One region of the Geodermatophilus sp. SYSU D00697 genome, then DNA from elsewhere that is predicted to be linked to it. Evidence: riboswitches for the same ligand, from Rfam matches in the RefSeq annotation. Region 1 holds a riboswitch; each other region holds the start of a gene.
The links. A riboswitch is a leader RNA that binds a small molecule or an ion and turns the genes downstream of it on or off. The one in region 1 is predicted to bind cyclic di-AMP.
Positions count from the first base shown of each region.

Region 1 (7,704 bases):
AACGCCGACGTCTTCCGGCGGGTGGTGGCGGGGGAGCGGGGGCCCGTCCGCGACGCGGTGCTGCTCAACGCCGCCGCCGCGCTGGCCGCGTTCGACGAGCGGACGGGGCGGCTGCACGACGTCCTCGCCGGCGGGCTGGAGCGGGCCGCCGCCGCGATCGACGACGGGCGCGCTCAGGTCCAGCTGGAGCGGTGGGTGACCGTCAGCCGGTCCCTCCGCGCACAGGCCCCGTAGGCCCCCTGCAGGATCCCGGCGCGAGGTGCGAGCGGCGGGGGCAGGGGGTCCTTCTTCAGTCGGCGGTGTCGAAGCCGATCGCGAAGGCCGCCTCGAGGTCGTGCCGGGAGTAGGCGCGGAACGCGATGTGGGTGTCGGTCTCGAGCACGCCGGGGACCTTGTTGATCCGGCCGGCCACCACGTCGGCGACCTGCTCGAACTCGCGGACCCGCACCACGGCGATGAGGTCGACGTCGCCTGCGACGGAGTAGACCTCGCTCACGCCGTCGAGGTCGGCGACGGCCTCGGCCACCTCGGGGATCGAGTCGGTGGCCGCGTCGATCATGACGATGGCGGTGATCACGCCGGGGATGCTAGCCGGGGTGCCGACCCGCTGACGGAGCCGCGCGGAGCGGGGGAGACCCGGTCGGGGCGGGCGCGGGTGCTCAGGGAGCGGCTGTCGGCGAAGGGGTCGCGGTCGGCGCGGCCGGCCTCGACGCGGTCGAGGAACGTGGTGTAGCTCCCGGTGCCGGGGGCGGCGCAGGCGAGGGTCCCGGTCACCTGGACCAGCCGGGTGCCCGGCTTCTCCATCCAGCGCAGCACCAGTTCGGTCTCGTCGACCGAGGCGGCCAGCTCGTCCTCGGGGCCCAGGGGCGTCTCCGCCGTGGCCAGCAGCCCGGCGAGGGTGGCCCGTACGGAGGAGCCGCGGGGCGCGCAGCCTGCGGCCACCAGGCGGCCCCGGCGGACGACGGACAGCTGCCAGCCGCCCTCGAACGCCGGCCGGGCGAGGACCAGCTCGGGTACGGCGGCCAGGGATGCCAGCCGCTGCCGGCGGCGCACCGCCCGGACGAGGACGGCCACGCGGTCCCGCAGCACCGCCGCGTCCTCGTAGCGCTCCTGGGCGGCCAGCCGGTCGACGCGGGCCAGCAGCGGCGCCAGCAGGGCCCGGGGGTCGGCCGCGACCGCGGCCCGCAGCACCCCGGCGATCGCGGCGTACTCGTCGACCGACTGCGCGCCGGTGCACGGCGCGCCGCAGCGCCCCATCCCGGCCAGGGCGCAGGCGGTGCCGAGCACCTTCACCGACAGCCGGCCGGTGCACTGGCGCAGCGGCAGGGACTCGTGGATGGCGGCGACGGCGGCGTCGGCGGCCCGCCGGTCGGGGAAGGGCCCGAGGAACACCCCGGTGCCCGGCCGCACCCGGCGCACCACCGACAGGCGGGGGAAGGGTTCCTCGGTGAGCCGCACCCACAGCGCCCGCTCGGGGAAGCGGGAGCGGCGGTTGTAGCGCGGTTTGTGCTCGGCGATGAGCCGCAGCTCGCGGACGGCGGCTTCGAGGTCGTGCGCGCAGGGGATCGCGTCGACCCGCTGCGCCAGCGCCACCATCTCGGTGATCCGGCTGCGCTGCTCGGCCGCGGTGAAGTAGGTGCGCACCCGGCTGCGGAGGTCGTTCGACGTCCCCACGTAGAGCGGCTCGTCCCGCGGCCCGCGGAACACGTAGACGCCCGGACCGGAGGGGACGCCGTCGGCCAGGTGCCGCTTGCGGAGCCGTTCCGGGTCGACCTGCCGGCTGAGGGTGGAGAGCTCCTCCAGGGTGGTGATCCCCAGGGGCCCCAGCCGCTCGAAGAGGCCGTGCAGCACGTCGACCGTGGCGCGGGCGTCGGCCAGGGCCCGGTGGCACGGCTCGGTCTGGGTGCGGAAGTACGGCGCGAGGGTGGCCAGCTTGCAGTTGGGGACCTCGTCGCGGGTCAGCAGCCGGCGGGCCAGGACGGCGGTGTCGACCGAGGCGGCCGCCGGCCACGGGATGCCGTTCTCCGCACACGCCGCCTTGAGGAAGCCCAGGTCGAACGGGGCGTTGTGGGCGACGAGGACCGCGCCCCGGGCGAACTCCAGGAAGCTGGGCAGGACCGCGCCGATCCGCGGGGCCGCCGCGACCATCGTCGTCGTGATGCCGGTCAGCACGCTGATGTAGGGCGGGATCTCGCAGCCGGGGTCGACCAGGGTCTGGAACTCGCCGAGGACCTGCCCGCCGCGGACCTTGACCGCACCGATCTCGGTGATCGCGCTGTCCTTGGGGGAACCCCCGGTGGTCTCCAGGTCGACGACGACGAAGGTGACCTCCGCCAGCGCGGTGCCCAGCTCGTCGATGGTGGCCTGCTCGTAGCGGGGGAGCCCGCCCGCGGCTCGCGCGGCCGTCCCGGCGAGGTGGGCGGGGGAGAGCGGCACCTGCCGGGGAAGGGAGGAGGGCACGGGCGGACGGTAGGTCGGGCCAGTGACAGTCCCGGGGACGCGCGCCGGACGGCGGCCGGTGCCGGCGGGTTCGCAGCGGCTCGGGTGGGAGGCGCCACGGCGCGGGGGCGCCCGAGGGCGTTGCCGGCCGCGTGCGTGTCCGTGCCGCCGCTGGGCCCGTCCCGCCGCGGCGCGGTCGCGCGGAACTGTCGGTGCCCGTCCCTACCGTGCGAGCCGGACCGACCGGGGCCATGGAGGGCCTCCGCGACCGGGGTCGGCCAGCTGAGGAGTGGGTCATGTTGATCGACTGCGACACCTGCACCGTGCGCGGCACCGGCTGTGCCGACTGCGTCGTCACCGTGCTGCTGGGGGCGCCGCCGGGCTGGCGGGGCGAGGACCCGACCGTTGTGCCGATGACCGGCCGGCGCCAGGCCGGCGTGGCCGAGGACGCCGTCGTCCCGGGTCCGGGCGTGGTCGTGGAGTTCGACGAGGTCGAGCGCCGTGCCGTCCGAGCGCTCGCCGAGGGCGGCCTGGTGCCGCCGCTGCGGCACCAGAGTCAGCCGGGTGCGCGGGACGGCGGGTCGGCACGAGGCAGGCGGCGCACGGGGTGACCCGGTTCCCTGCGGGGCCGGTGCGCCCCGGCCGGCACGCCGCGGGTGACGCCGACGACGGTGTGTCGCTCCGCCGCCCTGTGGATGTCACCACAGTTCCCGCAGGCCCCATTTGTCACAACTTCATCACGCCCGTACGGTGAGCCGGTCCGACCGGGTGGTCGTCACCCGCAGAGAGGTGGCCTCGGCCGGGCACCGCCGAATCGCCCGACGTGCCCGTACGGCACGGAGGGGGAACCGGGGACCCACCGCAGCACTGGGGTGAGTTCTCGCGTGCGCCGGTCCGCCGGGGCACACGCGCCGGCTCGCCGGGGCGCAGAGATAGGGCACGTCTTCCCAGCCCGAACCCGTCAGCTAACTCGGTAGGCGGTTGCTGAGGAAGAAACGGAGAGCCGCCGACCGTGGCGACCCCCCGCCCTGCCCTGGGGCATGCGCTCGACCAGATCGACTCCGACCTCCCGCTGGCGTTCCGCCGCCCGACCCTGCCCCGCCGCCTCGGCCGGGGGATCGTCGTGGGCGCCGTCGCGACGCTCTCCCTGACGCTGCTGCCGGGGACCGCTGCCGCGGACCCGGAGCAGGCCACCAGCGCGGCGCAGGCCGCGCAGCTCGTCGCGCGGGCCGGTCACGACCTCGAGGTCGTCACCGAGCAGGTCAACGAGGCCCGCGAGACTCTCGCCCAGCAGCAGGCCGCCGCGGAGGCCGCGCACCAGGCCGCCGCCGCGGCCCGGCAGCAGCTCGACGCCCTCGACGGCCAGATCCGTCAGGTCGCCCGCACCGCCTTCACCGCTGGTGACGGGATGCCCGAGCTGGACCTGCTGATGACCAGCGACTCACCCGAGGACTTCGTGTCCCAGCTGGCCATGCTCGAGGCGATCGCCGGCCACACCAACGAGGTGCTCGCCGAGGTCGCCCGGAGCGCGGGTGCTGCCGAGCAGGCCCAGCAGGACGCCGACGCCGCCGCGGTCCGGGCGCAGGCCACCCTGGACGACGTCACCGCGCGGCAGGAGCAGCTCGAGGCGGACATCGCCGACTACCAGGCGCAGTACGCCGCGCTGTCGGCCCCGCAGCAGCAGGAGGTCGTCACGGCGCACGCCGGGCAGGCCGTGGCCGCCGCCGCGCCGGCCCCCGCCAGCAGCGGTGCGGTCCAGGCCGCCGTCGACACCGCGCTGGCCCAGGTCGGGGACCCCTACGTCTGGGGTGCCGGCGGGCCGAACGCCTTCGACTGCTCCGGCCTGACCCAGTACGCGTACGCCGCGGCCGGGATCAGCCTCCCGCACTCCAGCCGCATCCAGTCGACGATGGGCACCGCGGTCTCTCGCGCGGACCTGCAGCCGGGCGACCTGATCTTCTACTACAGCCCGGTCAGCCACGTGGCGATGTACATCGGCAACGGCCAGATGGTCCACGCCTCGACGTCGGGCCAGCCGGTCAAGGTCGTCAGCGTCGACTCGATGGGCGGCATCACCGCCATGCGCCGCATCGCCTGAGGGGCGCCGCTCCCGCCACCACTCGCGGGCTCGGACCGGGCCGGTGACCTCCACGGGGGGTCACCGGCCCGACCTCTGTCCCCTGCGTCCTGAGCCGGTGGAGGGCCCGGGGGTGGCCCCGTCCCGGCACCCCCTGAGCTCGCGAAGGCCCGGGGGTGGCCCCGTCCCGGCACCCCCCTGAGCTCGCGAAGGCCCGGGGGTGGCCCCGTCCCGGGTCCCGCCCTGAGCTCGTGAAGGGTGGGCAGGACGGGGTCCTTCCCGGGGTCCTTCCCGGGGTCCTTCTAGGATCGGGCGGGTGAGCGCCCGCCGGGCCGCGTTGCTGGTCGCGGTGGTCCTGGGATCGGCGCTCGTCCTCGTCATCGCCGTCCGCACGCCGTGGACGCTGCTGCCCGACCCGCCGGGGGGCCCCACGCCGGTCCGCCCCGGGGCCGGACTGCCGCCGGGGACCGCCGAGCGCGCGGAGTCGTTCGCGGCGGCACTGCGGCCGGCGTCCCTGGTCTCGCTGGTGCTGGGCCTGGCGACCGCCGCGGTCCTCGCGCTGACCCCGCTGGGCCGCCGGCTGGTGCGGGCGGTCGCGCGGCCGCTCGGTGGTGGCTGGGCCTGGCAGGTGCTGCTGGGCACGGCCGCCCTCGTGGTGCTCGGCCGGCTGGTCACCCTCGCGCCGGCGGCCTACGGCGAGACGGTCCGGCACCGGTACGGGCTGTCCACCCGGAGCTGGGGGCTGTGGGCGCGGGACGTCGCGCTCTCCACCGCGATCGACGCCGCGGTCACCGCGGTGGTCCTGCTCGCGCTGGTGTGGCTGGCCCGCCGCGCGCCGCGCACCTGGTGGGCGTGGGCGGCGGGGATGGCGGCCGGGTTCGTCGTCGTGGGGTCCTTCCTCTACCCGGTCGTCATCGAGCCGGCGTTCAACCGGTTCGACCCGCTGCCGGCCGGGCAGCTGCGCACCGACCTTCTGCAGCTCGCCGAGGAGAACGGCACCCCGGTCGAGGACGTCCTGGTCGCGGACGCCTCCCGCCGGACGACGGCGCTCAACGCCTACGTCTCCGGCTTCGGGTCGACCCGGCGGATCGTCGTGTACGACACGGTCCTCGGCCAGCTCCCCGACGCCGAGATCGAGTCGATCGTGGCCCACGAGCTCGGCCACGTCAGCACCGATGACGTCCTCACCGGCACGCTCATGGGTGCGCTCGGCGCGGCCGCCTCGGTGGCGGCGCTGGGCTGGCTGCTGTCGTGGACCCCGCTGCTCCGAAGGGCGGGGATCGGCGGCGCCGGCGATCCGCGGGTGGTCCCGCTGGCGCTGCTGCTCGTGGCCCTGGGCACGCTCGTGTCCACGCCGGTGCAGAACCTGGTCAGCCGGCACATCGAGGCCCGCGCGGACCTCCACGCGCTCGACCTGACCGGCGACGCGGAGGCGTTCGTCGCCATGCAGAACCGGCTGGCCGCGGCCAACCTCTCCGACCCCGACCCGCCCGCTGCCTGGCAGTGGTTCTTCGGCTCGCACCCCACCGGGCCCCAGCGGGTCGCGTTCGCCGAGGACTGGCAGCGGCTCCAGGAGGCCGGGTGAGGACGCTCGTCGTCACCAACGACTTCCCGCCGCGGCAGGGCGGCATCCAGACCTTCGTCGCGGCGCTGCTGGCCCGCCGGCCCCCGGACTCCCTCGTCGTGCTGGCCTCCCGGTCACCGGGCTGGGAGGAGTACGACGCGACGCTGCCCTACCCGGTGGTCCGCAGGCCGACCGGCATGCTGCTGCCCACGCCGGCCACCGCCCGGGCCGCCGTCGACCTGGCCCGGCGGTACGGGTGCGACACGGCGTTCTTCGGCGCCGCGGCGCCGCTCGGGCTGCTCGCCCCCGCGCTGCGGGCCGCCGGCGTCCGGCACCTGGTCGGGGCCACGCACGGCCACGAGACCGGCTGGGTCGCCCTGCCCGGCGCGCGGCAGCTGATGCGGCGGATCGCCGGCGGCCTGGACGTGCTCACCTACATCAGCGAGTACACGCACGGCCGGCTGGCCCCGGCGCTGGGCCGGGTGACCCGCATGGCCCAGCTCTCGCCCGGGGTGGACGTCGACCGGTTCACCCCTCGGGCCGACGGAGTGGCGGTCCGGGAGCGGTACGGCCTGGGGGAGGCGCCGGTGGTCGTCTGCGTGTCCCGGCTGGTCGCCCGCAAGGGGCAGGACGTCCTGGTCGCCGGCTGGCCGCGGGTCCTGGAGCGGCACCCCGACGCCCGGCTGCTGCTGGTCGGCGGCGGCCCCCTCGAGGCGTCGCTGCGCCGCGCCGTCGCCGGGCGCGGCCTGGCGGGGTCCGTGGTCCTCACCGGGGCGGTGCCGCCGGACCGGCTGCCCGAGCACTACGCCGCCGGTGACGTGTTCGCCATGCCCTGCCGGACCCGCCGCCGCGGCCTGGACGTCGAGGGGCTGGGCATGGTCTACCTCGAGGCGGCCGCCTGCGGCCGACCGGTCGTGGCCGGCACGTCCGGGGGCGCGCCGGAGACCGTGCGCGAGGGCGTGACCGGTCACGTGGTCGCGGACCCGCGCTCACCCGAGGCCGTGGCGACCACGATCACCGGCTTGCTCGACGACCCCGTCCGCGCCCGCCGGATGGGCGCGGCCGGCCGCGCGTGGGTCGAGGAGCGGTGGTCGTGGTCGACGATCGCCGAGACCTTCGCCGACCTCCTGGACCCCGGACGGCACTGAGCCCCGTCCCGCGCGCGGCGGGACGGGGCTCGGCGCGACTCACCTGCTGTAGAGCGCCTCGACCTCGCTGTCGAACTCCTTCATGACCGCGGCCCGCTTCAGCTTGAGGCTGGGGGTCAGCAGGCCGTTGCCCTCGGTGAAGTCGGTGGCGAGCACCCGGAACTTCTTGATCGACTCCGCCTTCGACACCGCCTTGTTGGCCTCGGTGACGGCGGCCTCGATCTCGGCGAGGACGTCGGGGTCCTCGGTCAGCGCCGCCACCTGGGTGTCGGCCGGCTTCCCCTTCGAGTCCAGCCAGGCGGGCAGGGCCTCCTCGTCGAGGGTGACCAGCGCACCGATGAACGGGCGCTGGTCGCCGACGACGATGCACTGGCTGATCAGCCGGTGGGCGCGCAGCCGGTCCTCCAGCACCGCCGGGGCGACGTTCTTGCCGCCCGCGGTCACCAGGATCTCCTTCTTGCGCCCGGTGATCCGGA
Region 1 is NZ_JBJGYV010000043.1:18,374-26,077, reverse strand. It holds gene trpD (anthranilate phosphoribosyltransferase) at 1-234, shown strand, start outside; gene ACI79C_RS23555 (Lrp/AsnC family transcriptional regulator) at 290-577, opposite strand; gene ACI79C_RS23550 (DEDD exonuclease domain-containing protein) at 574-2,460, opposite strand; gene ACI79C_RS23545 (hypothetical protein) at 2,736-3,050, shown strand; cyclic di-AMP (ydaO/yuaA leader) riboswitch at 3,237-3,435, shown strand; gene ACI79C_RS23540 (NlpC/P60 family protein) at 3,452-4,537, shown strand; gene ACI79C_RS23535 (M48 family metallopeptidase) at 4,833-6,101, shown strand; gene ACI79C_RS23530 (glycosyltransferase family 4 protein) at 6,098-7,228, shown strand; gene ACI79C_RS23525 (AMP-dependent synthetase/ligase) at 7,268-7,704, opposite strand, start outside.

Region 2 (7,704 bases), on a different contig from region 1:
TCGCCCAGACCGGCTCGGACCTCTCCCCGTGCAACCGGCACCACCTGCAGCTGGCGCAGCGCGTGCGCGAGGGCGTCCGGGACGCCGGCGGGGTGGCGCTGGAGTTCCCGGTCCACCCGATCCAGGAGACCGGGCGGCGACCCACGGCGGCGCTGGACCGCAACCTGGCCTACCTCGGGCTGGTGGAGGTGCTCTTCGGCTACCCCCTCGACGGTGTCGTCCTGACCACCGGCTGCGACAAGACCACCCCGGCCTGCCTGATGGCCGCGGCCACCGTCGACCTCCCCGCGATCGTGCTGTCCGGTGGGCCGATGCTCAACGGCTGGTTCAACGGCGAGCGCACCGGCTCGGGGACGATCGTCTGGCGCGCCCGGGAGATGCTCGCCGCCGGGGAGATCGACGAGGCCGGCTTCGTCGACCTGGTCGCCTCCTCGGCCCCTTCCCCCGGCCACTGCAACACCATGGGCACCGCCTCGACGATGAACGCGATCGCCGAGGCCCTCGGCATGAACCTGCCCGGCAGCGCGGCGATCCCCGCCCCGCACCGGGACCGCGGGCGGATGGCCTACCTCACCGGCCGGCGGATCGTGGAGATGGTGCACGAGGACCTCACGCCGTCGTCGATCCTGACCCGGGAGGCGTTCGAGAACGCCGTCGTGGTCACCTCCGCCATCGGGGGCTCCACCAACGCGCCGATCCACGTCAACGCCATCGCCCGGCACATGGGCGTCCCCCTCGACGTGACGGACTGGCAGGCCCTGGGGCTGACCGTCCCGCTGCTGGTCGACGTGCAGCCGGCCGGCCGGTTCCTCGGCGAGGAGTTCCACCGGGCCGGGGGCGTGCCCGCCGTCGTCCACGAGCTCATGGCCCACGGCCTGATCCACGAGGACGCCCGCACCGTCAACGGCGCGACGATCGGCGAGAACTGCCGGGACAGCGCCGCGACCGACCGCGAGGTCATCCGCACCTTCGACCGGGCGCTGCTGCCCGACGCGGGCTTCCTGGTGCTGCGCGGCAACCTCTTCGACAGCGCGATCATGAAGACCAGCGTCATCTCCGCCGAGTTCCGGGAGCGCTACCTGTCCGACCCGGAGCACCCCGGGGTGATGGAGGGCCGCGCCGTCGTCTTCGACGGGCCGGAGGACTACCACGCCCGCATCGACGACCCGGCGCTGGCGATCGACGAGACCTGCCTGCTGGTCATCCGCGGGGTCGGCCCGCTGGGCTACCCGGGGTCGGCGGAGGTCGTGAACATGCAGCCGCCCGCGGCGCTGATCAAGGAGGGCGTGCACGCGCTGCCCTGCATCGGCGACGGCCGCCAGTCGGGGACGTCGGGCTCCCCGTCGATCCTCAACGCCTCCCCCGAGGCCGCGGCCGGCGGCGGGCTGGCGCTGCTGCAGACCGGGGACGTCGTCCGGATCGACCTCCCCGCCGGCCGGGCCGACGTCCTGGTCCCCGAGGAGGAGCTCGCCGAACGGCGCCGCCGGCTGGAGGCCGACGGCGGGTACCCGGTGCCGCCCTCCCAGACGCCGTGGCAGGAGATCCAGCGCTCGATGGTCGGTCAGCTGTCCGAGGGCATGGTCCTGCGCCCCGCGGTGGGGTACCAGCGCGTCGCGCCCACCGTGGGCGTCCCGCGCCACAACCACTGAGGCGGGGTCTCAGTCCCCTGCCGCCGGCGCCGGCCGGCCCCGCACGAGGGCGACGGCCTCGGCGGTGAGCCGGCGGACGGTCGCGAAGTCGCCGGCCGCGATGCGGTCGCGGGGCACCATCCAGGAGCCGCCGACCGCGACGACCGCGTCGACGCGCAGGTACTCCTCCACGTTGCCCGGGCCCACGCCACCGGTGGGGATGAAGCGCACGTCGCCGAACGGTGCCGCGAGGGCGGCGATCGCCCGGGCACCACCGGACGTGCCGGCGGGGAAGAACTTGACGGTGGTGAGGCCAAGCTCCAGGGCGGCCTGGACCTCGGTCGCGGTGACCGCACCGGGCAGCGCGAGGACGCCGTGCTCGGCGCAGCGCTCGACGACGGCGCGGCTCAGACCGGGCGAGACCACGTAGGCCGCGCCCGCGGCGACGGCCTCGTCGACCTGCGCGGGGGTCAGGACGGTCCCCGCCCCGAGGAGCACGTCCCCCCGCGCGGCCATGGCGCGCAGCGCGTCGCCCGCGGCCCGGGTGCGGAAGGTGACCTCGGCGACCGGCAGCCCGCCCTCGACGAGGGCGCCGGCGAGGGGCTCGGCGTCCCGCGCGTCGTCGAGGACGACGACGGGGACCAGCCGCGCCCGGCCCAGCGCGGCCAGCACGTCGGTCACCGCTCCACCACGTTGCGCAGCTCGCCGCCGTCCAGCAGCGCCGCGAGATTGGCACTGACCAGGTCGTCGGCGCCGACCGGCCGGCCGCCGGCCGCGTGCGGCGTGAGCAGGAGGTCGGGGGCGTCCCAGAGCGGGGAGTCGGCGGGCAGCGGCTCGGTCTCGGTCACGTCGAGGGCGGCACCGGCGATGCGGCCCTCCACCAGCGCCGCGACGAGGGCGGGCTCGTCGACGGTCGAGCCGCGGCCCACGTTGACCACGTGGGCGTGCGCCGGCAGTGCGGCCAGCCGGCCGGCGTCCAGGGCCCGGGTGGTGCCGGCGGTCGACGGCAGGATCATGACCAGGACGTCGGTCCGCCCGAGCTCGGCCTCCAGGTCCTCCTCGGCGACGACGGCGAACCCGGCGCGCTCCCCCGCGCTGCGCGCCACCCCGCGCACCCGGGCGCCCAGCGAGGCGAGCACCGGCGCGAGGGTCTGCCCGATGGCACCGAACCCCCAGATGAGCACGCGGGCGTCGATCAGGGTGGTCACCGCACCCTCGGGGTGCAGCGGCTGGAGCCCGCCGAGCTCGCGGGCCCAGCGGTGCTCGCCCTGCGCCCGGGCGGCGGCGGGCAGGCGGCGCACCAGGGCGAGGGTCAGGGCCAGGGCGTGCTCGGTGACCGTCGCGCTGTGCAGGCCCGCACCGGCGGTGACGACGACGTCCTCGGGGAAGCCGGCGGCGAGGACGGCGTCCGGTCCGGCCGCCAGGGTCTGCACCCAGCGCAGCCGGGGCATCCGGCCGGCGACGGCGGCGAGGTCGGCGGTGGAGCTGCCCCACACGACCATCGCCTCGGCGTCCAGGTGCTCGTCGGGCACGGGGGCCGCGGCGTCGTAGACGACCGCGTGCACGCCCTCGGGCAGGTCCGGGGCCAGCGGGACCGAGTCGGGCAGCAGGAGCTTCATCCGAGGAGGCCTCTCGTGGGGTCAGGCGGGGACGGTGCCCGAGCCCCATGCCACACCCGGCCGTCGGGCGCCGCCACCCCAGCCCGGTCGCCCGTGGACGGGAGCCGGACCCTGACCTCCGGCCGCGCCGGGCCCGACCGGCGGGGTGTCAGCCCCGGTAGTTCACGTGGACGTGGTCGAAGTGGTTGGCCGTCACGCCCCCGCGGTCGGCCATCGGCTTCCAGGAGCCGTTGGGCGAGGAGAGCATCCGCTGCTGCCAGATGACGTACTCGACACCGAGCTCGTCCCAGTGGTCGATGTGGTACTGGGCGATGGCGTCGCCGAGGGCGTCGTCGGACATGACCATGTAGTCGACCGCCAGGCCGGACGGGTGACCGCCGGGGTCGGCCGCGCTGGCGCGGGTGCCGCCCAGCCTGATGCCGGCGGCGCCCGGGACGTTGGAGACGACCGCGTTGGCGGCCGCCTGCGCGGCCGGCTTGATGCTCCCGGCGGTGTTGGTGATGCGCGCGACCGCACCCGCCGCGGCCGCGGCGGCCCGGGCGGGAGCGGCCGGCTCCGGTGCGGCGGCGGCCTGCGCGGCCGCGGCCTCCGCCTGCTGTCGCGCGGCGGCCTGCGCGGCCGCCTCGGCCTCGGCCGCGGCCCGGGCGGCGGCCTCCGCCTCGGCCTTCTGCCGGTCGAGCACGGCCTGGTCGGCGGCGGCCTGCGCCTGCTGGGCGGCCGCCTGCGCGGCCTCGCGGGTGCTGCGGCTGGCGGCGAGGTCGGCCAGCGGCTGCAGGTCCCGGGTCGCGTCGACCTCGACGGGCGCGGACTGGGCCGAGAGCCCCAGCTGGGCGGCGACGCTGACCGACTCCGACGCCCCGGCGTCGGCCTGGGCGGCCGGCTCCGCGCCGATGACGACGTTGGCCACGACCGCGCCGGCCGCGGCGGCGGCCAGGAGGAGGGCCGGGCGGCGGCGCGAGGGAGCGATCCGGCCGCGGCGGTCGGCGCGGCGGGAGGTGGTGGTGCGGGGGTCCATGGGGTGGGGTGCTCCGAGGGTGCGGGCGCAGGTGCGCACGGAGGGGCGCAGGCTGCGGGGAGGTCGGGGGACGTCGGCGGTCCGGGAGAGCCGGCCGGTGCGGACACCACGGAGACGGCGGGGACGCCGGTCGAGCGAGGGTGCTCGGGGAGGGTCCGCGGGAGGCGGGTCAGGGACGGCCGCGGGCGATCACGTGCGAGGGTGCGCCCGGAGCCGGCGGTGCCGGAGCGAGGGTGGGCATCCGGCAGGGCTGGGGCACGCCATCCGGCGGCTCTCCGTTCTTCCGATGGCCGCCTACCGAGTTAGCTGACGGGTTCGGGCGGGAAGCGGCCCTGCCCGCTACCCGGACGACGGCCCGGGAGCGGGGTTCACCCCAGTACTGCGGTGGGTCCCCGGCTCGCCCCGGAGGGCGACTCGGCGGCGTCCGCTCGGCTTCCCCGGCAGGGGACGTGAGGACCGGCCGGACCCGACCACCGTAACCGGCGTTATGTGTTTGTGACAATCGCGGACCGTCGATTCGTCGGGTGATGTGTGTCGCGCCTCCCCCGGTCGACGGCCGGGTGGTGTAGGCGCCGACGATCCGCGTGCACGGGGCCACCCGCGTCGTGTGCACGGACCGCGGTGGTCGGCGCCCGCAGAGCGCGGTACGTGCACGAACCGTCGTCGGCGCCGCGGGAGAGGCCAGGGGCGCCGCCCCTAGGGTGGGCCCGTGGAGGTCTGGTTCACCCCGTCCTGCTCCAAGTGCCGCACCGCGCGGGCCCAGCTGGAGGAGGCCGGCGTCGAGTACACGCTGCGCCGCCACCTGGACGACCCGCCGACGGAGGCCGAGCTGCGCGCCGCGCTCCGTGCCCTGCAGCTGGAGCCGTGGGACATCACCCGCATGTCCGAGCCCCTCGCCCGGGAGCTCGGGCTGCGGGACCTGCCCCGGGACGCCGACGCGTGGATCCGCGTGCTGGCCGAGCACCCGCGGCTCATCCAGCGCCCGCTCGTGCTGACCGACGACGGACGGGCGTGGGTCGCGCGGGACGACGCGACGCTGACCGAGGTGGTGGCGGCCGGACGGCGGTCGGACGCGGGCTCCTGACGACGCCGGCTCCCCTGGTCAGAGGCGGTGTGCCGCGGCGGCGGCGAGGGTCCCGAGGGTGTTCGTCGAGAGATGCAGCACGGTGGGGGCGAGCAGGCTCCCGCTGCGGAGCCGCAGCCAGGCGAAGAACGCGCCGGCGGCGGCCGTCCCGGAGCACAGGAGCGCGACGGCCAGCGCCCGGGCGACCGGACCCTCGACCAGGTCGTTGGCCGCCAGGCCGCTGAGCGTGGGCCGGACGTGCCAGACCCCGAAGACCGCCGCGGACACCGCGACCGCGCCGCGGAGCGGCAGCACCCGCCCGAGGACGGCCAGGAGCACGCCCCGGAAGGCGACCTCCTCCCACACGACGGTGCCGAGCGGGATCCGGACGAGGACCTGGTAGGCGATCTCGGCGCCGTCGGCCCCGGCCACCCGGGCGTCGCGCACCAGCGGCCGCAGGGCGGGGACGGCGACGGCGACGGCGTACCCCGAGGCCACCAGCGCAGCGGGGACCCCGCCCCAGCGGAGCCCGGCACCCAGCCGCGACCGCGCCAGGCCCAGCTCGGCCCAGGACAGCCCGGCGGCGCGCGCCACCGCCAGCAGCACGCCGGCGGCGGTCAGGTTCGCCGGGACGTAGGACGCCGGGGCCCCGGGCAGCCGGGTCACGACGAGGTTGTTCCAGGTGCCCAGCACCAGGACCAGGCCGGTGGCGAGGGCCAGCGCCCTCGGGCGGTCGCCGGCCCCGGTCGGCACCTACCGCGCCTGGTCGGTGAGCAGCCGCCGCAGCCCCGCCACCGGCGCGCGCAGCGACCACCACGCCAGCCGCACCGGTACGCCCGCTGCGGCGCGGACCCCGCGGGCGCAGAGCCGCAGCAGGTCGGCGTACTCGGCCGGCCGCGGCCCCTCCGCGGCAGCGGTCCGCGCCGCCCGGTCGGGAGCGGGCGCCGACTCGGCCGGGGGCGGCGTCGCCGGGACGATCAGGTCGACCGTCGTCCGCCGCCGCGGGCCCCGCAGCGACTCGAACGACGGGATCGCCGGCGACGGCGGCCCCTCCTCCTCGTCCGGCTCGATGCCCGCGGCCACGGCCTCGGCGCGCACCTCGGCCTCCGACGGGGCCGCGGCACGGGGCACGCGGGCGACTGGTTCGGGGACGACGTTCCGGATCGCGGCGATCATGCCGGGACCGAGGCCGCCGATCGCGGCGAGGTCGCGCCGGGACAGCCGCGCCAGGTCCTCGGTCCTGGTGACCCCCGCGCGCAGCAGCGCGGAGACCGCCCGGCCGGGCAGGCCCAGGTCCCGGACCGTCCCCGCCGGGACACCCCCGGACGACTCGATCGACATGCGGCTCAACCTATCCCCGTCCCGCTCCGCCCACGCATGCACTCCCGTCCCGTCCCGCGCGGTGCCCGGACGCCCTGACGGGGTCCGTCAGGCACGGGTGAAGGTGCCCAGCCCGGTGCGGTCGTAGAAGTCGAGTCGCACGGTCGCGGCCGAGGCGCCGTCCACGGTGAAGACGGCCCCGGCCGGCCCGTTGGCGTTCTCGCCGATGGTCTCGAAGGTGAAGGTGTCCCCGGAGTGGTGCGTCAGGGCGAAGGACGTCGGCCGGTCCGGCGGCCCCATCGACATCGTCAGGGCGCCACCGTCGGCGGCCACGGTGAGCGGGCCGTAGTAGGAGTTGGCGTAGGTCCCCGTGTAGGCCTCCAGTGGCCGGGCCGGCACCGGGTCGGCCGCTGGCTGCGTCCAGTCGGTCTCCGGAGCGTCGGCCTGCTCGATCTGCTCGAAGATCGCGGCGGTGAAGGTCAGCCAGTCGACCGTGGGTTCGCCGTGGTTGGCGACGTCGAAGAACCCGGCGGCGATCGCCTCCGGGATGCCCTGCGGGCGCCCGTTGGTCAGCACCACGATGCCCAACTGCTCGCCGGGGAGCATCAGGACGGTCGTGGCGGCGCCCAGCGCGAACGCGCCCGAGTGGCCGATCTGCAGCCGGCCCTGGTCGTCGTAGGAGACGTTCCACCCGAGGCCGTAGAAGCCGGTGCGGGCCTCCGGTGTCGCCGGCGGGCCGGAGACCGAGTGCGGGACGCGGGTGACGTCGAGTGCGGCCGGGTCGATGACCCCGGTGCCGGCGTGGACGCCGTTGCCCAGCTGCAGGCGGATCCACTGGGCCAGGTCACGGACCGACGAGCTCGCCCCGCCGGCGGGCGCCTCCGCGTCGGCGTCCCGGGTGTACCGGGCCGCCCAGGTCCCGTCGCCGGTCGGCACGTGGATGGCGGCCCGGTTCGCCGCGGCCTCGTAGTCCTCGTGGCGGTAGCTGGTCGAGGTCATCCCCAGCGGGTCGAAGAGGACCTGCCGGGCCAGGTCCTCCCACGGGGTCCCCGCGGCGGC
Region 2 is NZ_JBJGYV010000019.1:37,256-44,959, reverse strand. It holds gene ACI79C_RS16815 (IlvD/Edd family dehydratase) at 1-1,649, shown strand, start outside; gene eda (bifunctional 4-hydroxy-2-oxoglutarate aldolase/2-dehydro-3-deoxy-phosphogluconate aldolase) at 1,659-2,309, opposite strand; gene ACI79C_RS16805 (phosphoglycerate dehydrogenase) at 2,306-3,247, opposite strand; gene ACI79C_RS16800 (hypothetical protein) at 3,396-4,262, opposite strand; cyclic di-AMP (ydaO/yuaA leader) riboswitch at 4,539-4,692, opposite strand; gene ACI79C_RS16795 (ArsC/Spx/MgsR family protein) at 4,972-5,346, shown strand; gene ACI79C_RS16790 (CPBP family intramembrane glutamic endopeptidase) at 5,365-6,078, opposite strand; gene ACI79C_RS16785 (hypothetical protein) at 6,079-6,666, opposite strand; gene ACI79C_RS16780 (serine hydrolase) at 6,754-7,704, opposite strand, start outside.
Region 2: it holds a riboswitch for cyclic di-AMP, as region 1 does, so the genes downstream of both, ACI79C_RS16800 (hypothetical protein) here and ACI79C_RS23540 (NlpC/P60 family protein) in region 1, are expected to answer to the same signal.

Region 3 (7,704 bases), on a different contig from region 1:
GAGGTGCACCCCGTTGCCGTGCGCGTCGCAGAGGACCTGCACCTCGACGTGCCGGGCGCGGGGGAGGTAGCGCTCGACGTAGACCGTCGGGTCGCCGAACACCGCACGGGCGGTCGCGCGGGTGGCGGTGAAGGCGGCGGCGAAGTCGGCGGGGTCGTGCACGACGGTCATGCCGCGCCCGCCGCCGCCCGCCGCGGCCTTGATGATCACCGGGTAGCCGATCCCCGCGGCGATCTCCCGGCCCTCGTCCACGGTCCGGACCGGCTCCACGACGCCGGGCAGCAGCGGCAGGCCGGCGTCGGCCATGAGCCGGCGCGCCGTCGCCTTGTTGCCCATCTGCTGCATGACCTCGGGCGGGGGGCCGACGAAGGTCAGCCCCTCGGCGGCGCAGATCTCGGCGAAGTCCGGGTCCTCGGAGAGGAACCCGTAGCCGGGGTGGACGGCGTCCGCGCCGGTGCGCAGCGCCGCCTCCACGATGTTGGGGACGTACAGGTAGCTGCGCCGGGGGGCCGGCGGCCCGATGTGCACGGCCTCGTCGGCGAGGTCGACGACGGCGGAGTCCCGGTCGGCGGTCGAGTACACGGCCACGACCTCGATGCCCAGCTCCCGGCACGCCCGGGCGACCCGGACGGCGATCTCGCCGCGGTTGGCGATGAGCAGGCGGCTGATCACGACGCGCTCCCGGAGCGCGCGCCCGGCCCGGTCACCGGGTCCGTCCCGCGGGCCGCAGGACCATGAGGACCTGGTCGTACTCGACCGACTCGGCGTCGCTGACGAGGACCTCGGCCACCACCCCCGGCTCGTCGACGACGATCGGGTTCATCAGCTTCATCGCCTCGACGATCCCGACGGTCTGCCCCGGCTCGACCTCGTCACCGACCCGGACGAAGGGGTCGGCGTCCGGGGACGGCGCCGCGTAGAAGGTGCCGACGAGGGGCGCCCGGACGGCGGTGCTCCCCTCCGGGACCTCCGCCGCGTCGGGAGGCGCGGCCGGGGCCGGCGGGCCGGCGACGACCGCGGGTGCGCCGGGGACGGGGACGGCCGGGGCCGTGCCCGGGGCCGTCTCGGAGGCCCACTCGACCTCGATGACGCGGTCGCCGCTGCGCACGGTCAGCCGGCGCAGCTCGCCGGGGAGGGCCGCGGCCAGGGCCACGACCTCCTCGCGCAGGTCCCGGGTCCCGTCGTCGGGCACCGGCACCGGGCCGGACGGCCTCGGGGTGCGCTCGCTGGTGGTCATGGTCGGTCCCCCGCCGGGAGGACGGGTTGCAGCGCGCGGCCGTCGTCGCCGCCGATGCGCGAGAGCCGCCGGGACCGGGCGTCCAGCAGGGCGGCGGGGTCCAGCCGGGACACGTCGGCGAGCTCGCGGAGCAGGGCCTGCCGCAGGAGCTGGGCGGCCGCCAGCGGGTCGGTGTGGGCGCCGCCCGGCGGCTCCGGGACGACGGAGGTGGCGATGCCGGACCTCAGCAGGTGTGCCGCGCCCAGCCGCATCGCGCGGGCGGCGGTGGGCGCGGCCACCGCGGTCCGCCACAGGATCGCGGCGCAGCCCTCGGGGCTGATGACCGACAGGTAGGCGTTCTCCAGGACGAGCAGCCGGTCGGAGGTGCACAGCGCGAGGGCGCCGCCGCTGCCGCCCTCCCCGGTGACCACGGCGACGACCGGGACCCGCAGCCGGCTGCTGCGCATGATCGTCTCGGCGATCGCGTGGGACTGGCCGCGCTCCTCGGCCTCGGGCCCGGGGTGGGCGCCCGGCGTGTCGACGAGCGTGACGACCGGGAGGCCGAAGGTCTCGGCGTGGTCGAGCAGCCGCAGCGCCTTGCGGTAGCCCTCCGGGTGCGGCATCCCGAAGTTGCGGGCCACCCGCTCCCGGACCGTGTGGCCCTTCTCCTGGCCGATGACGACGACCGTCCGGCCCCCGATCGAGGCGACCCCGCCCACCACGGCGGGGTCGTCGGCGAAGGCGCGGTCGCCGTGCAGCTCGACGAAGTCGTCGAACGCCGTGTGCAGGTAGTCCAGGGTCGTGGGCCGCTCGACCACCCGTGCCCGCTGGACGACGTCCCACGGGTCGGCGTCGCCGGCGTCCCCGGCGTCGTCGGGCACCGGGACGTCGGGGGCCGCTGCGTCCGGGGGCGCCTGCTCCCCGGCACGGGTGTGCAGGGCCAGGAGGCGGGTCAGCAGCGGCCGCAGCTCCGCGCGGCCCTCGACCCGGTCGACCAGGCCGTGGCTGAGGAGGAACTCGGCCGTCTGGAAGTCGCTGGGCAGCTCGGCGCGGATGGTCTCCTGGACCACGCGGGGCCCGGCGAACCCGACGTGGGCGCCCCGCTCCCCGACGAGGACCGAGGCCAGGGTGGCGAAGGAGGCCGACACGCCGCCGTAGGTGGGGTCGGTGAGGACGCACACCGAGAGCAGCCCGGCCTCCCGGTGCCGGCCGAAGGCCTGGCTGACGCGGGCCATCTGGAACAGCGAGAACACGCCCTCCTGCATGCGGGCCCCGCCGCTGGCACAGACGGTCACCAGGGGCAGGCCCCGCTCGAGGGCGAGTCCGGCCGCCCGGCTCACCCGGCGCCCGACCTCGACCCCCATGCTCCCGCCGAGGAAGGCGAAGTCCATGACGGCGACGACGACCTCGGCGCCACCGATCCGCGCCTCCCCGACGACGACCGCCTCGGACTCGCCGGACCGGCGCTCGGCCTCCACCAGCCGGTCGGGGTACCCCCGCAGGTCGGTGAACTCCAGCGGGTCCGGCGTGGCGCGCGGGAAGCCGGTGGCGGTGAAGCTCCCGGGGTCGACGAGCAGGTCGATGCGGGCCCGTGCGCCCAGCCGGAGGTGGTGGTCGCACTCCGGGCAGACGTGCAGGTTGCGGTCGAGCCGCTTCCGGTAGAGCAGCCACCCGCAGTCGGGGCAGCAGATCCACCCCGCCTGGCCGGGGAACGGCGCGGCAGGAGCCGGAGTGGGTGCCGAGCGTGTCATGACTGCCTCTCAGCCGCGGGGTCCGGGCTCACTCGGGCGACGACGTCCAGTGGTAGAAGCGGCGGGCCATCGCGTCCTGCGGTGAGCGCCAGTTCGGGTCGTAGGCCTCGATGTAGGGCTTGAGGTCCTCGCTGACCGCGCGGAAGTCCGGCAGCGACTGGGCGATCCGCATCGCCTCCGGCGCCGGCCGGTCGAAGTCGATGAGGTGCACGTAGAGGCCGTGGAACTGGTACAGCGACCGGCGCCGCACGCCGATCTCGTGCGGCATGGCGGTCGCGTCGTAGCGGCCGAAGACGGCGGCGACGTCGTCCGCGTCGGTCGGCGCCATCTTCGCGATGATCATCGTCTGGTGCACAGGGACCTCCAGCGTCGCCACGGCCCCGGAGAGGGGACGGGAGGGATGCGGCGACGCTAGGGGCGAAGGGCCCTGCGCCGACATCGGCCGGACGTCGAGTTCTGGACCACACCCGCGGGGGGACGGCGGACCCCCCGGCTCCCGGCCCCGGGGATGGGACGGAGTCGTCCTCGTGGCCCGGTGCTGCCCTCTTGGGGGAGGTCGCATCTCCCATCAGGGAGGGGGCAAGCCCCCCCTTCGGGATGACGCGACCGCCCTACCCGGGTCTGAACACGCCGACGGATCGGCGCTGTCCGTGCCGGGGCAGTGGCGGCTCGCCCGGCGTACGTCCTACGTTCCGGTACTCACCTGGCGGCGTCGCCCTCGGGCGCCGGACCGGAGCGGAGCTGACGCGTATGGGCGGTGGCGTCCTCGGGCCAGCGGCGAGCAGCCGCGGCGGGCCGCTCTCGGTGCTGATCTGCGACGACCACGAGGTGCTGCGCCACGGCCTGCGCGCCGTGTTCCGCCAGGCTCCCGACGTCACCGTCGTGGCCGAGGCCGCCGACGCCGACGAGGCGCTGTCGATGGCCGCCACCGTGCGTCCGGACGTGACCCTCGTCGGGCTCGGGGCGCAGGGGGTGGTGGTCCAGGAGCTCGTGCGTGCGCTGACCGGGATGGGGATCGCCGTCGTCCTGCTCGGCGAGACCGGAGCCGGCAGCGACCTCGTCGAGGCGCTCCAGGCGGGGACGCGCGGGTACGTGCACACCACCGTGAGCCCGGAGCGGCTGGTCGAGGGGGTGCGGGCGGTGGCCCGCGGGGAGACCGTCCTCGACGCCTCCGTCACCGGCGAGCTCCTGCAGTGTCTGGACGGCGCCCGTCAGGCGGCCGACGGCTCCGACCGCTCGGCCTCGGGCCAGCTGACCGCGCGGCAGTGGGTCGTCGCGGAACTGGTCTCCGAGGGACTGACCAACGCGGAGATCGCCGCCCGGCTGCGGGTGAGCCGCGCCACCGTGAAGGGGCACATCACGGTGGCGTTGCGCCGCCTGGGCCTGCGGGACCGCACCCAGCTGGCCATCCACGTCCACCGGGCCGGCCGGCCCGACGACCGGGGGGAGGCGCGGCGCGCGGGCGGGTGACCCCGCTCTGCCGGCGCATCTCCGGGGGAGCGTCGTGGCGCTGACCCTGTGAGAACGCTGGGGATCCGGTGGACACTGTCTGAGCGGAACCTGTGAGCACTGCATCCATGGAGTCACTCCAGTCGGAAGACAGACCGGGACACGTCTCGCCGGTGGGCCCGTCCTCGGGCCGGACACAGGGGGAAGGCATGACGCAGGCCGAGGTCGGTGCCAGGCCCGGACCGACGACCACCCGTCCACGCTCCCCGGCGCAGCCGGCCGGCGGCACGCCGGCGGCGGAGGCGGAGGAGCCGCCGGGACCCCGACCGGCGGCGCTGACCCGGCCGTGTGCCGTCCGGACGCCCGTGGCCCTGGTGCGGGTCCTGCTGTGCGAGGACCAGGAGGTCTTCCGGCTGGGCCTGCGGGTCGTCCTCGAGGCGCAGCCGGACATGGCCGTCGTCGCGGAGACCAGTCACCTGCCCGAGGCGCTCGCGGTGGCCGAGGGCGTGGCGACGCAGGTCGTCGTCGTCCGGCAGGGTCTGGTCGCCGGCGCCACCCTGCCCGTGCTGCGCACCCTCTGCGAGCGGGACACGGCGGTGCTGGTGCTCGCCGAGCCGGACGCGGACGTCGACGGTCGGCTGGTGGAGATCCTGCAGGCCGGGGTCCGCGGCTACCTGCCCCGCCGCGCGGCCGCGCAACGGCTCGTCGACGGCGTCCGGGCACTCGCCCGGCACGAGGCGGCACTCGATCCCACCGCCACGCGGCACCTGGTGCGGTACCTGAGCGACCCCGGTGCCCTGCTCGGCTCGGAGGAGCGCCCCCTCGACCGGCTCACCGAGCGGCAGCGCGACGTCGCCGAGCTGGTGGCCCAGGGGCTGAGCAACGAGGAGATCGCCTGCCGGCTGTTCGTGAGCCTGTCGACCGTGAAGAGCCACCTCACGGCCTCGATGCGCCGCCTCGACGTCCGGACCCGCACGCAGCTGGCGATCCTGGTCAACCGGGACCGCTCGCCGGCGGCCTGAGGACCCGCCCCCGCGGACCGGGGGCCCTCCCCGTCGCGGAGAGGGCCCCCGGCGTCGAACCGGTCAGTACCAGCCGGTGGACCGGGAGTGGTCCCAGGCCCCGCAGGGGCTGCCGTACCGGTCCCCGATGTAGATCAGGCCGGCCTTGATCTGGCGGTACGGGTCCGACGTCTTGCGGATGCCGGTGCTGGCCCAGGTCGAGTCGAGGAACTGGGGGATGCCGTACGCGGTGCTCGTCGGGTTCTGGGCATGCGGGTTCCAGCCGCTCTCCCGTTCCCACAGCCGGTCGAGGCAGCCGAACTGGGTCCGGTTGCCACCGACCTGGCCGAGGGCGTGGTCCTTGTAGGCCTGCTTCTCGCCCGCCGCGACCGCGGCCGGGCCGCCCTGGACCTCCGCCCGGGCGAGCGACCCCCCGGCGGGGGCGAGAGCGAGGGTGAGGCCCAGGGCGCCGACGACGGCGAGCCGGTGCAGGGCGCGGGGTGAGTGGGTGTGCTCGTTGTGCATGGTGGTCCTCGTGCTGTGCGGACGCCCGGCGCCGTCGGCGCCGGGGACGTACGGGACCGGCCGCGGCGGTCGGCGTGTCGTCAGCTGGGCGCGCGGCACCGGCCGGACACGGGTGCCCGGCTGGGCGCCGTCGGCCGACAGTGCGTGCCGGGCGGCTGGTCGCTGGAACGTGGACAGGCGGGAACGCGACGGTCCCGGACCCTGCGGGCGCGCGGGAGCTCGAGGCTCCCGGGCGCGGTGGTTCTCCTTGTCTCCCCGGGCCGCCTACCGGGTCAGCTGACGGGTTCGGGCTGGGAGTGCCCTACCCGCTCCCGGATGGTTCCCGGGAGCGGGACTCACCCCGGGTGGTGCGGGTGGGTCCCCGGCTCGCACCCACCTGGTGGGTGCGACTCGGCGGCGTCCGGCGCGGGCTCCGTTGGCTCGGAGGCGACATCGGCCGGACGCAGCCACCGTAAGAACGCGATGTGCACCGCGCCACTCGACGGCCGACGATCCTCTGTGACGCCATGGTGAGAGCGGCGGGACCCGCGTCACTGTGAGCGTCGTGACGGTCGCGTCCCGGAATGGCGGCCCCGTGGTCGAGCGTCGAACTCCCCGTGGACCTGTTCTCCCCCGTGACCCTGGGCGACATCGAGCTCGCCAACCGCGTCGTGATGGCCCCGCTGACCCGCATGCGCTCCGGTGCCTCCGGCGTCCCCGGTGACCTCGTCGTCGAGCACTACCGCCAGCGCGCCGGCGTCGGCCTGATCATCACCGAGGGCACCTACCCCAACCACGAGTCGCAGGCGTTCGTCGGCCAGCCGGGCATCGTCACCGACGAGCAGGTCGAGGGCTGGCGCCGCGTCGCCGAGGCGGTGCACGCCCGCGGCGGCAAGGTCGTGATGCAGGTGATGCACGGCGGCCGGGTCACCCACCCCGACGTCAACGGCGGCCGCCGCGTCGTCGCCCCCAGCGCCATCGCGATCGACGGCGAGGGGCACACCGAGAAGGGCAAGCAGCCCTACCCGGTCCCGCACGCGCTGACCGTGGCCGAGGCCCGCGACGTCGTCTCGGACTTCGTCTCCGCCGCTCGCCGCGCCGTCGAGGCCGGCCTGGACGGCGTGGAGGTCCACGGCGCCAACGGCTACCTGCTGCACGAGTTCCTCTCCCCGGCGTCCAACCAGCGCACCGACGAGTACGGCGGGTCGCCGGCCAACCGGGCGCGCTTCGTCGTCCAGGTGGTGACGGCGGTGGCCGCGGCGATCGGCGCGGGCAGGGTCGGCCTGCGGATCTCCCCCGAGCACGGCATCCAGGACGCCCTCGAGCCCGATCGGGACGACGTCCTCGCCACCTACGGCACCCTCGTCGACCAGCTGGCCCCGCTGGGCCTGGCCTACCTGTCGGTGCTGCACCGCGAGCCCGCCGGCGACCTGGTGCAGGAGCTGCGCCGGCGCTTCGGCGGTCCGCTGATCGCCAACAGCGGCTTCGGCACGGTGACCACCCGCGACGAGGCCGTGGCGCTCATCGAGGCCGCGCACGCCGACGCCGTCGCCGTGGGCCGCGCCGTCCTCGCCAACCCCGACCTGGTGGAGCGGTGGGCCGGCGAGCACCCGGAGAACGAGCCCAAGGCTCACCTGTTCTACGCGACCGGCCCCGAGGGTTACACCGACTACCCGACGCTGCGCGCGAGCTGACGCCGCGCTCGGTGCACCCAGCGCGGTCCGGCGCCGTCCGGGATCGCGCTGGGTGCACACGGCGCTCGCCGGCCGGGTACGGGGCCGGC
Region 3 is NZ_JBJGYV010000036.1:12,186-19,889, forward strand. It holds gene ACI79C_RS22025 (acetyl-CoA carboxylase biotin carboxylase subunit) at 1-672, opposite strand, end outside; gene accB (acetyl-CoA carboxylase biotin carboxyl carrier protein) at 704-1,237, opposite strand; gene ACI79C_RS22035 (acetyl-CoA carboxylase carboxyltransferase subunit alpha) at 1,234-2,967, opposite strand; gene ACI79C_RS22040 (TcmI family type II polyketide cyclase) at 2,996-3,343, opposite strand; gene ACI79C_RS22045 (LuxR C-terminal-related transcriptional regulator) at 3,718-4,437, shown strand; gene ACI79C_RS22050 (LuxR C-terminal-related transcriptional regulator) at 4,782-5,438, shown strand; gene ACI79C_RS22055 (aggregation-promoting factor C-terminal-like domain-containing protein) at 5,502-5,942, opposite strand; cyclic di-AMP (ydaO/yuaA leader) riboswitch at 6,204-6,338, opposite strand; gene ACI79C_RS22060 (alkene reductase) at 6,539-7,615, shown strand.
Region 3: it holds a riboswitch for cyclic di-AMP, as region 1 does, so the genes downstream of both, ACI79C_RS22055 (aggregation-promoting factor C-terminal-like domain-containing protein) here and ACI79C_RS23540 (NlpC/P60 family protein) in region 1, are expected to answer to the same signal.

Region 4 (7,704 bases), on a different contig from region 1:
GGCACAGCTGGCCGCCACCCTGGCCAGGGATCCCGCCGAGCAGATCGACCGGGTGCGCGCCCGCCGGCTGGACCGCAGCCAGCAGGTCGCGGTGGTCGCCGCCGAGGAGGCCTGGCGCGAGTCCGGCGCCGCCGAGGCCGGCGTCGCCCCGGAGCGGGTCGCGGTCGTGTTCGGCACCGGCATCGGCGGAGCGCTGACCCTGCTCGGCCAGGACGACGTCCTGGAGGAGAAGGGCCCCAAGCGGGTCTCCCCCTTCACCATCCCGATGCTCATGCCCAACGGCCCGGCGGCGGCAGTCGGCCTGGCCGTGGGCGCCAAGGGCGGCGTGCACGCACCGGTCAGCGCCTGCGCGTCCGGCGCCGAGGCGATCCGCTGGGGGCTGGACCTCCTGCGGTTCGACCGCGCCGACGTCGTCCTGGTCGGCGGCGCCGAGGCCGTCGTCCACCCGCTGCCCATGGCGGGGTTCGCGGCCATGCGGGCGATGAGCACCCGCAACGACGAGCCCGAGCGCGCCTCCCGGCCGTTCGACAAGGCCCGGGACGGGTTCGTCCTCGGTGAGGGCGCCGCGGCCCTGGTGCTGGAGCGCGCCGACGCCGCTCGGGCCCGCGGTGCGCGCGTCCACGCCCGGCTCGCCGGTGCGGGGGCGACGGCCGACGGCTACGACCTGGTCGCCCCGCACCCCGAGGGCGAGGGCGCCGGCCGGGCGATCGCCGCCGCGGTCCGTGACGCCGGGCTCGCGCCCGCCGACATCGGCCACGTCAACGCGCACGCAACCTCCACGCCGGTGGGTGACACCGCCGAGGCCGCCGCCATCCGCAACACGATCGGCGAGCACGTGCTGGTGACCGCCACCAAGAGCCAGACCGGGCACCTGCTCGGCGCGGCCGGGGCGCTGGAGTCGGTGTTCACGATCCTCGCGCTCCGGGAGCAGGTCGTGCCGGCGACGGCCAACCTCGACGACCCGGACGACGACGCCGCCGTCCAGGCCCTCGACATCGTGCGCCGGGAGCCCCGGCGCGCCCGGCTCACCGCCGCGGTGAACGACTCCTTCGGCTTCGGCGGGCACAACATCGCACTGGTGTTCACCACCGCCTGAGCAAGGACCCCGCTGCCCCGCCCGACGGGGCCGGCACCACCTCGGTGCCGGTCCCGCGATGGCGGCTGTCCAGGCACGCCCGACCCCGGAGAGGCCGGAGATCCCGTGACCACCCTGTCCCCCGCCCCCGTCCCGACCGCGGTCGACCCGCGCGACCCGGAGGACCGCCTGCTGCGGTTCTTCGACGCGGGCTCGATGACCCTCCTCCGCCCGCGCGACGTCTCGGGGGTCGTGGCGGCGCGAGGCAGGGTGTCGGGGACCCCGGCGATCGCCTACTGCACCGACGCGACCGTCATGGGCGGCGCCATGGGCCTCGACGGCTGCCGGCACATCGTCGACGCCATCGACACCGCGCTGCGCGAGCGGGTCCCGGTCGTCGGGATCTGGCACTCCGGCGGCGCGCGCCTCGCCGAGGGCGTGACGGCGCTGCACGCGGTCGGTGAGGTCTTCGCGGCGATGGTCCGGGCCTCCGGGCGGGTCCCGCAGATCTCGGTGGTGCTCGGCCCGGCCGCCGGCGGCGCCGCCTACGGTCCGGCGCTGACCGACCTGGTCGTCATGGGCCCCGCCGGACGGGTGTTCGTCACCGGCCCCGAGGTCGTCCGCTCGGTCACCGGCGAGGACGTGGACATGGAGCGGTTGGGCGGCCCGGACACCCACGGCCGGCGCAGCGGCGTCGTCCACGTCGTCACCGAGACCGAGCGGGCCGCCCTGGAGACCGCCCGCACCGCGGTGGACCTGCTCTCCGCGCAGGGCTCGCTGGCACCCTCCACCGGAGAGCCGGACGTCGACCTGCGCGCCCTGCTGCCCGAGCAGCCGCAGCGGGCCTACGACGTCAAGCCGCTGGTCGGCGCGGTCCTCGACGGCCCCGGGCTGGAACTGCACCCGCGCTGGGCGCCCAACATCGTCACCACCCTCGGCCGGCTGGCCGGGCGGACGGTCGGGGTCGTGGCGAACAACCCGCTGCGACTGGGCGGGTGCCTGGACTCCGCGTCGGCCGAGAAGGCCGCCCGCTTCGTGCGGATGTGCGACGCCTTCGGCGTCCCCCTGGTCGTCCTCGTCGACGTCCCGGGCTACCTGCCCGGTGTCGGCCAGGAGTGGGACGGCGTCGTCCGGCGCGGCGCGAAGCTGCTGCACGCGTTCGCCGAGGCGGTGGTCCCGCGGGTGACGCTGGTGACCCGCAAGTCCTACGGCGGGGCCTACATCGCGATGAACGCCCGCTCGCTCGGCGCGACGGCGGTGTTCGCCTGGCCGGGCGCCGAGGTCGCCGTCATGGGCGCCAAGGCGGCCGTGGGCATCCTGCACCGCAAGAAGCTGGCCGCCGTCCCGCCGGCCGAGCGGGAGGCGCTGCACGCCCAGCTGGCCGCCGAGCACGAGCGGATCGCCGGCGGGGTGAACCGGGCGCTGCAGATCGGCGTCGTCGACGAGGTGGTCGAGCCCTCCCGGACGCGGGCCCGGCTGATCGAGGCGCTGGCGGCGGCGCCGGCCGGGCGCGGAGCCCACGGCAACATCCCGCTCTAGGGGGCGGAGCCGGGATCAGGGACCCTGATCCCGGCGCGTCCTCCCCCAGCGCAGACGGAGCGAGAGGACGCGCGGCGGGACGGGAGGACCTCCCGGCGCGACGAACGACGACGGGGCCCGGCACCGAGTGGTGCCGGGCCCCGTCGCGTCGGAGCCGGTGGCCGTCCGGACGCCGCTTCCCCGACGACGTCCGGACGACCTGCCTGAGCCTACGACCGGAGGTGGGAACCCTCGACTCGTCGTAGTCGGATCGTGATGAGACCGGTCCAGTCCTCCCTCAGACCACCTGGTGCAGCCAGGTGATGGGGCTGCCGTCGCCGGCGTGACGGTAGACCTCGAGGTCGGCGTCCCAGGCCGCGCCGAGGAGCTGGTCGACACCGTGCCGGAACGCCTCGATGGACGTCGCGGTGGCGGCCAGGTGGCGCAGCTGCTGCTCGGTGACGATGAGGTCACCGTTGGCGCTCGTGGGTGCCCGGAAGACGCCGTGCCCGGGCACGTACGACATGCGCTCGCCGTCGTTGCCGTGACTGGCTTCCTCGGTCACCTCGAAGCGCAGCATGGGCCACGCGCGCAGCGCAGCCACCAGCTTCGCACCCGTGCCGGGGGCGCCGGTCCAGGCGACCTCGGCACGGTAGGAACCGTGTGCCGCGGGCTGGTCGGCCCACGACAGGGAGACCGGCGCGCCGACGACGCGTTCGAGCGCCCACTCGACGTGCTGGCAGAGCGCCTTCGGGCACGCGTGCACGAAGACGACACCCTGGGTAGACCGTCGCTGCACGGGGCACCTCCATCGACTCGATCGGTCTCGTCTTCCCCAACGGACGATCGATTCGGTGACAGGCTGTGTTCGGCGGTTCCGGACCAGGGGTCCCGGGAACAGTTTGCACGATGGTCACCCGATCGCGCCAGTGCGGGAGGGGCGGATGAGACACATGTGACGGATGGTCACCGCCAGGACCTCTATGCGCTGGTCAGCGGGCCATACCATGCACAGGGGACCGGCGTCCAGCCATCCGGTGCCACCCACACACCATCCACAGGATCTCCCCCGTGGGCCCACAAGCCGATCCCCAGGCGGGCTCGGCGCAGGCGGTCCTGCTCACCCAGCGTAGCGAGCAGGACCGCGGGACACGGGTGCCGACACGGCGTCAGGCACCCAGTGTGGCCTGCAGGTCCTCCCGCGGCACCACCCGTGTCGCCCGGAACGGGACGCCCTCGGCCCCGGGCTCGGTCCAGTCGACGTCGACCACCTGGCCGGCGCGGAGCGTCCCCCCGTGCGGGCCGTCGACGACCGAGGCGTCCACCCAGCAGCCGCCGGGCAGGTCCGGTGCCTCGACCAGCCCGGCCCGACGGTCCTCGTCCCAGCGGATCACCGTTCCGCGCGTCGTGCCGCTGCGTGTCACCCCTCCAGGCTGCGCGGACCGCCGTCGGGGTTCAAGTGGACGGCGCGCCTGGCCCGCGGGCTCCGGGGTAGGAGCCGCGGCATGGTGCGACAGCAGGGCATGGCCGGTGCCGGGCGGGACGAGGTCGGCGGGATGGTCCTCGACGCGTGGGACGCCTTCCTGGAGCAGGCCGCGACCGTCGACCTGGACCGCCCCACCCGGCTGCCCGGCTGGCGGGCGCACGAGGTGTGCGTGCACCTGGGCTGCTGGGCGGACCACGCCGCGCTGGCCGACCTCATCGCCTCCGCGCGCACCGGCGGGACCGGGACCCCACCCGACGCTGACGCCACCAACGCCCGGGTGACCGCCGCGCACCGCGCCGCGTCGCGCGCGGAGGTGCTCGCGGCACTGCACCGCAACCGGGAGGCCACCGCCCGCTACCTGGCCGAGGAACCGGTCGAGCTGGACACCGCCCCGGCGGTCGCCGTCGTCGGCCGGCTCCCCCTGCTCAGCGTGGTGCTCGGCCAGGCCTACGAGCTGGCGGTGCACGGGCTGGACCTGGCCGAGGCCGGAGCACCACCGGTCCCGGCGCCGGTGCTGCAGTCCGGGCTGGCCGCGCTCGCCGACGTGACCGGTGCGCTGGCGGCGGCGAACGGGATCACCGGGGGCGCCGGGCTCGCCACGCCGGACGGCGGGTGGCGGTTCGCCGCCGACGGCGACGGCTGGACCGTCGGGCGGCTGCCCCCGGGCCGGCCGACGGGGACGGCGGTCGAGGCGCCGGCCGACCTGCTCCTGGAGGCGGCGTCCGGGCGGGTGAACCCGGTGGTCGCGCTGGCCCGCCGCCGGCTCAAGGTGCACGAGATCGGCGGACTGCTGGCGCTGGCGCCGATCGTGCAGTCAGCACCCGGCATCCCCGGGGGCCCGATCCTGCAACTGGCCGCGCAGACGCTCGGCGGCGTGGGCGGGCTCCTCGGCCGGCTGCGCGGGAGGCGCTGAGGACGGCTGCGGCCGCCGGGTCCACCCCGGCGGCCGCACCCGTGTCAGGCCGACGTCAGCAGCCGCCCACCGCGATGCCGTGCGCGGTCAGCCACGGCACCGGGTTCACCCGGTTCGCGTACAGCCCGCCCTGGTGCACCTCGAAGTGCAGGTGCGGCCCCGTGGACTGGCCCTTGTTGCCGACCTCCGCGATCTGCTGGCCGGCGGTGACCACCTGCCCGGCGCCGACGAAGAACCGGTTCACGTGGCCGTAGAGGGTGATCTGGCCGTCGCCGTGCTGGACGTACACGGCCTGCCCGAACCCGCTGGCCGGGCCGGCCTGCAGCACGACGCCGTCCTCGGGGACGTAGATCGGCGTGCCGATGGGCGCGGCGATGTCGACGCCCTGGTGCAGGGTCCCCCAGCGGGCCCCGTAGCAGGAGGTGACCCGTCCGGCGGTCGGCATGGCGGTCGAGCTCTGCGCGCTGGACAGCGCCTGCGCCTGGGACTGCCGCTGGCTCCACGCCGCGCCGGGGTCGGCCGCGCCCTGGGAGGCCAGCAGCCGCTCCCCCGCCTGGCGGAGCTGCTCCTCCAGGGAGGCCTTCTCCGCCGAGCGGGCGTCGAACTCGGCCTGGGCCTCGGCGAGGTGGGCGTTGGCGGCGGCCTCGGCCTCGTCGGCGGCACGGGCGGCCGCGTCCCGCCGGGCGACGGCGTCCTCGGCGGCGCGGGCGGCGTCCTCCACCCGCTGCTCGACGGTCAGGAAGTCCTGGAGCTGGGCGGCCCGGTGGTCCCCGATGACCTCCATCGTGGCGGCCTGCTGCAGCAGCTCCGTGGGGCTCTGCGCGTCGAGGAGCATCTGGACGTCGCCGTAGCGGGTGTCGCCGCCCATGTAGGCCTGGCGGCCCAGGTCGGCGATGGCCTGCTCCGCTCCGGCGACGTCGGCCTGGGCGTCGGCCAGCTCGGCGGCGGTCCGCTCGGCCTCCGCGCGGGCGTCGGCCAGCTGGGCGCGGGCGACCAGCGCGGCGTCGGCAGCCGCCTCGGCCTCCACGGTCATCCGCTGCAACTGCTCCTCGGCGGCCGCGACCTGCTCCTCGATGCGGGCCACCTGGGCGGCCAGCTGGTCCTGCTCGGAGGAGGCGGGCGTGCCCGGAGCGGCGACCGCGGCCGGCGCGCCGGCCAGCAGGCCGGCCACCGCGGCGGCGACGACCAGGGTCCGGCGCGGGGAGCGCAGGCGGCGGCTCGGCGACGGAGCACGGCGGGGCTCGGTGTTCAGGTGGTGCAGGGTCGCCAAGGCGACGGTTCTCCCATCCTCGCGACCGCCTACCGAGTTAGCTGACGGGTTCGGGCCGGACGGCGCCCTACCTGCCTGCGTCCCCACGCGCAGGCAGGACTCACCCCAGGAGTTCGGTGGGTCCCCGGTCCGCCTGGACCCGGAGGGGTCGTCGGCGGTTCGGCGGGGCCTCGCCGAGGCCCTCGGTTCCCGAGGAGCTGAGCCCGGCAAGGCCGTCGGGAAAGCTACTACGGCGCGCAGGACCGGTCACGATCGGGTAACGCCCGCGGCGTGCCTGCTTGCCCGAACGGGTGACCTCCCGCTACATGCCGCAGTCGGGTGACCGCAGGGCGGTGATCACCGACCGTACCTGCCGTCAGGGCCCGGCACCCCGTCGCCCACCTGCGCGGACTCCGGTAGACGTGGACCGTGTCCCGGACCGGCCGGCAGCTCCCCACGCCGGTCCAGGCACGCGTGCGCAGCCGCGCCGGGCGGCCGGGGTGAGATCTCGCACACCCCGACCCGACGCGCCGACGACACGCCGCGGCCGGCAGCGGGGCCTCGTCGCGCTCTGCGCGACCGAGATCACCAGCTGGGGCGTCCTCTACTACGCCTTCCCGGTCGCCCTGGCCGACATCACCGCCGACACGGGCTGGTCGGCCCCGACGGCGTCGGCGGCGTTCTCGGCGGGCCTGGTCGTCTCGGCGCTGGCCGGGATCCCGGTGGGGCACTGGCTCGACCGGCGCGGTCCCCGCCGGGTGATGACCGCGGGCTCGCTGCTCGCCGTCCCCGCGACGGTGGGCATCGCCCTGGCGCCGGGCTACGGCTGGTTCCTGCTGGCGTGGCTGGTCGCCGGGGTGGCGATGGCGGGGGTGCTCTACCAGGCGGCGTTCACCGCGCTGGCCCGGTGGTACGGGGAGGACCGTGTCCGGGCCCTGACGGCGCTGACCCTGGCGGCGGGCCTGTCCAGCACGGTCTTCGCGCCGCTGACCGACGCGCTGCTGACGGCCTTCTCCTGGCGGGGGACGTACCTGGTGCTGGCCGCGGTGCTCGCCGTGGTGACCGTGCCGCTGCACGCGTTCGCCCTCCCCGCGGCGTGGGCGCGCCCGCCGTCCGGGGCGGCGGAGGGCCGGCGGCGGGTCCCGCCGGAGGTCCGGACGCCGGGGTTCCTGCTGCTCGCCGGGGCGCTGACGCTCACCGCCTTCGGCCTGTACGCGGCCAGCCTCACGCTCATCCCGCTGCTGACCGGCCGGGGGTTCTCCAGCTCGCTGGCGGCCACCACGCTCGGCCTGCTCGGCGCGGGGCAGCTGCTCGGCCGCCTCGCGTACGCGCCGCTGAGCGCGCGGACCTCGCCGGCCGGGCGCGCACTGGTGATCGTGCTGGCCTCCGCCGCGACCATCGGGCTGCTCGCGGGGCTGCCCGGCCCACCGGCGCTGCTCATCGCCGCGGCCGTGCTCGCCGGG
Region 4 is NZ_JBJGYV010000006.1:111,829-119,532, forward strand. It holds gene ACI79C_RS07820 (beta-ketoacyl-[acyl-carrier-protein] synthase family protein) at 1-1,096, shown strand, start outside; gene ACI79C_RS07825 (acyl-CoA carboxylase subunit beta) at 1,202-2,614, shown strand; gene ACI79C_RS07830 (DUF3145 domain-containing protein) at 2,892-3,392, opposite strand; gene ACI79C_RS07835 (hypothetical protein) at 3,763-4,017, opposite strand; gene ACI79C_RS07840 (maleylpyruvate isomerase family mycothiol-dependent enzyme) at 4,099-4,992, shown strand; gene ACI79C_RS07845 (M23 family metallopeptidase) at 5,048-6,262, opposite strand; cyclic di-AMP (ydaO/yuaA leader) riboswitch at 6,274-6,437, opposite strand; gene ACI79C_RS07850 (MFS transporter) at 6,742-7,704, shown strand, end outside.
Region 4: it holds a riboswitch for cyclic di-AMP, as region 1 does, so the genes downstream of both, ACI79C_RS07845 (M23 family metallopeptidase) here and ACI79C_RS23540 (NlpC/P60 family protein) in region 1, are expected to answer to the same signal.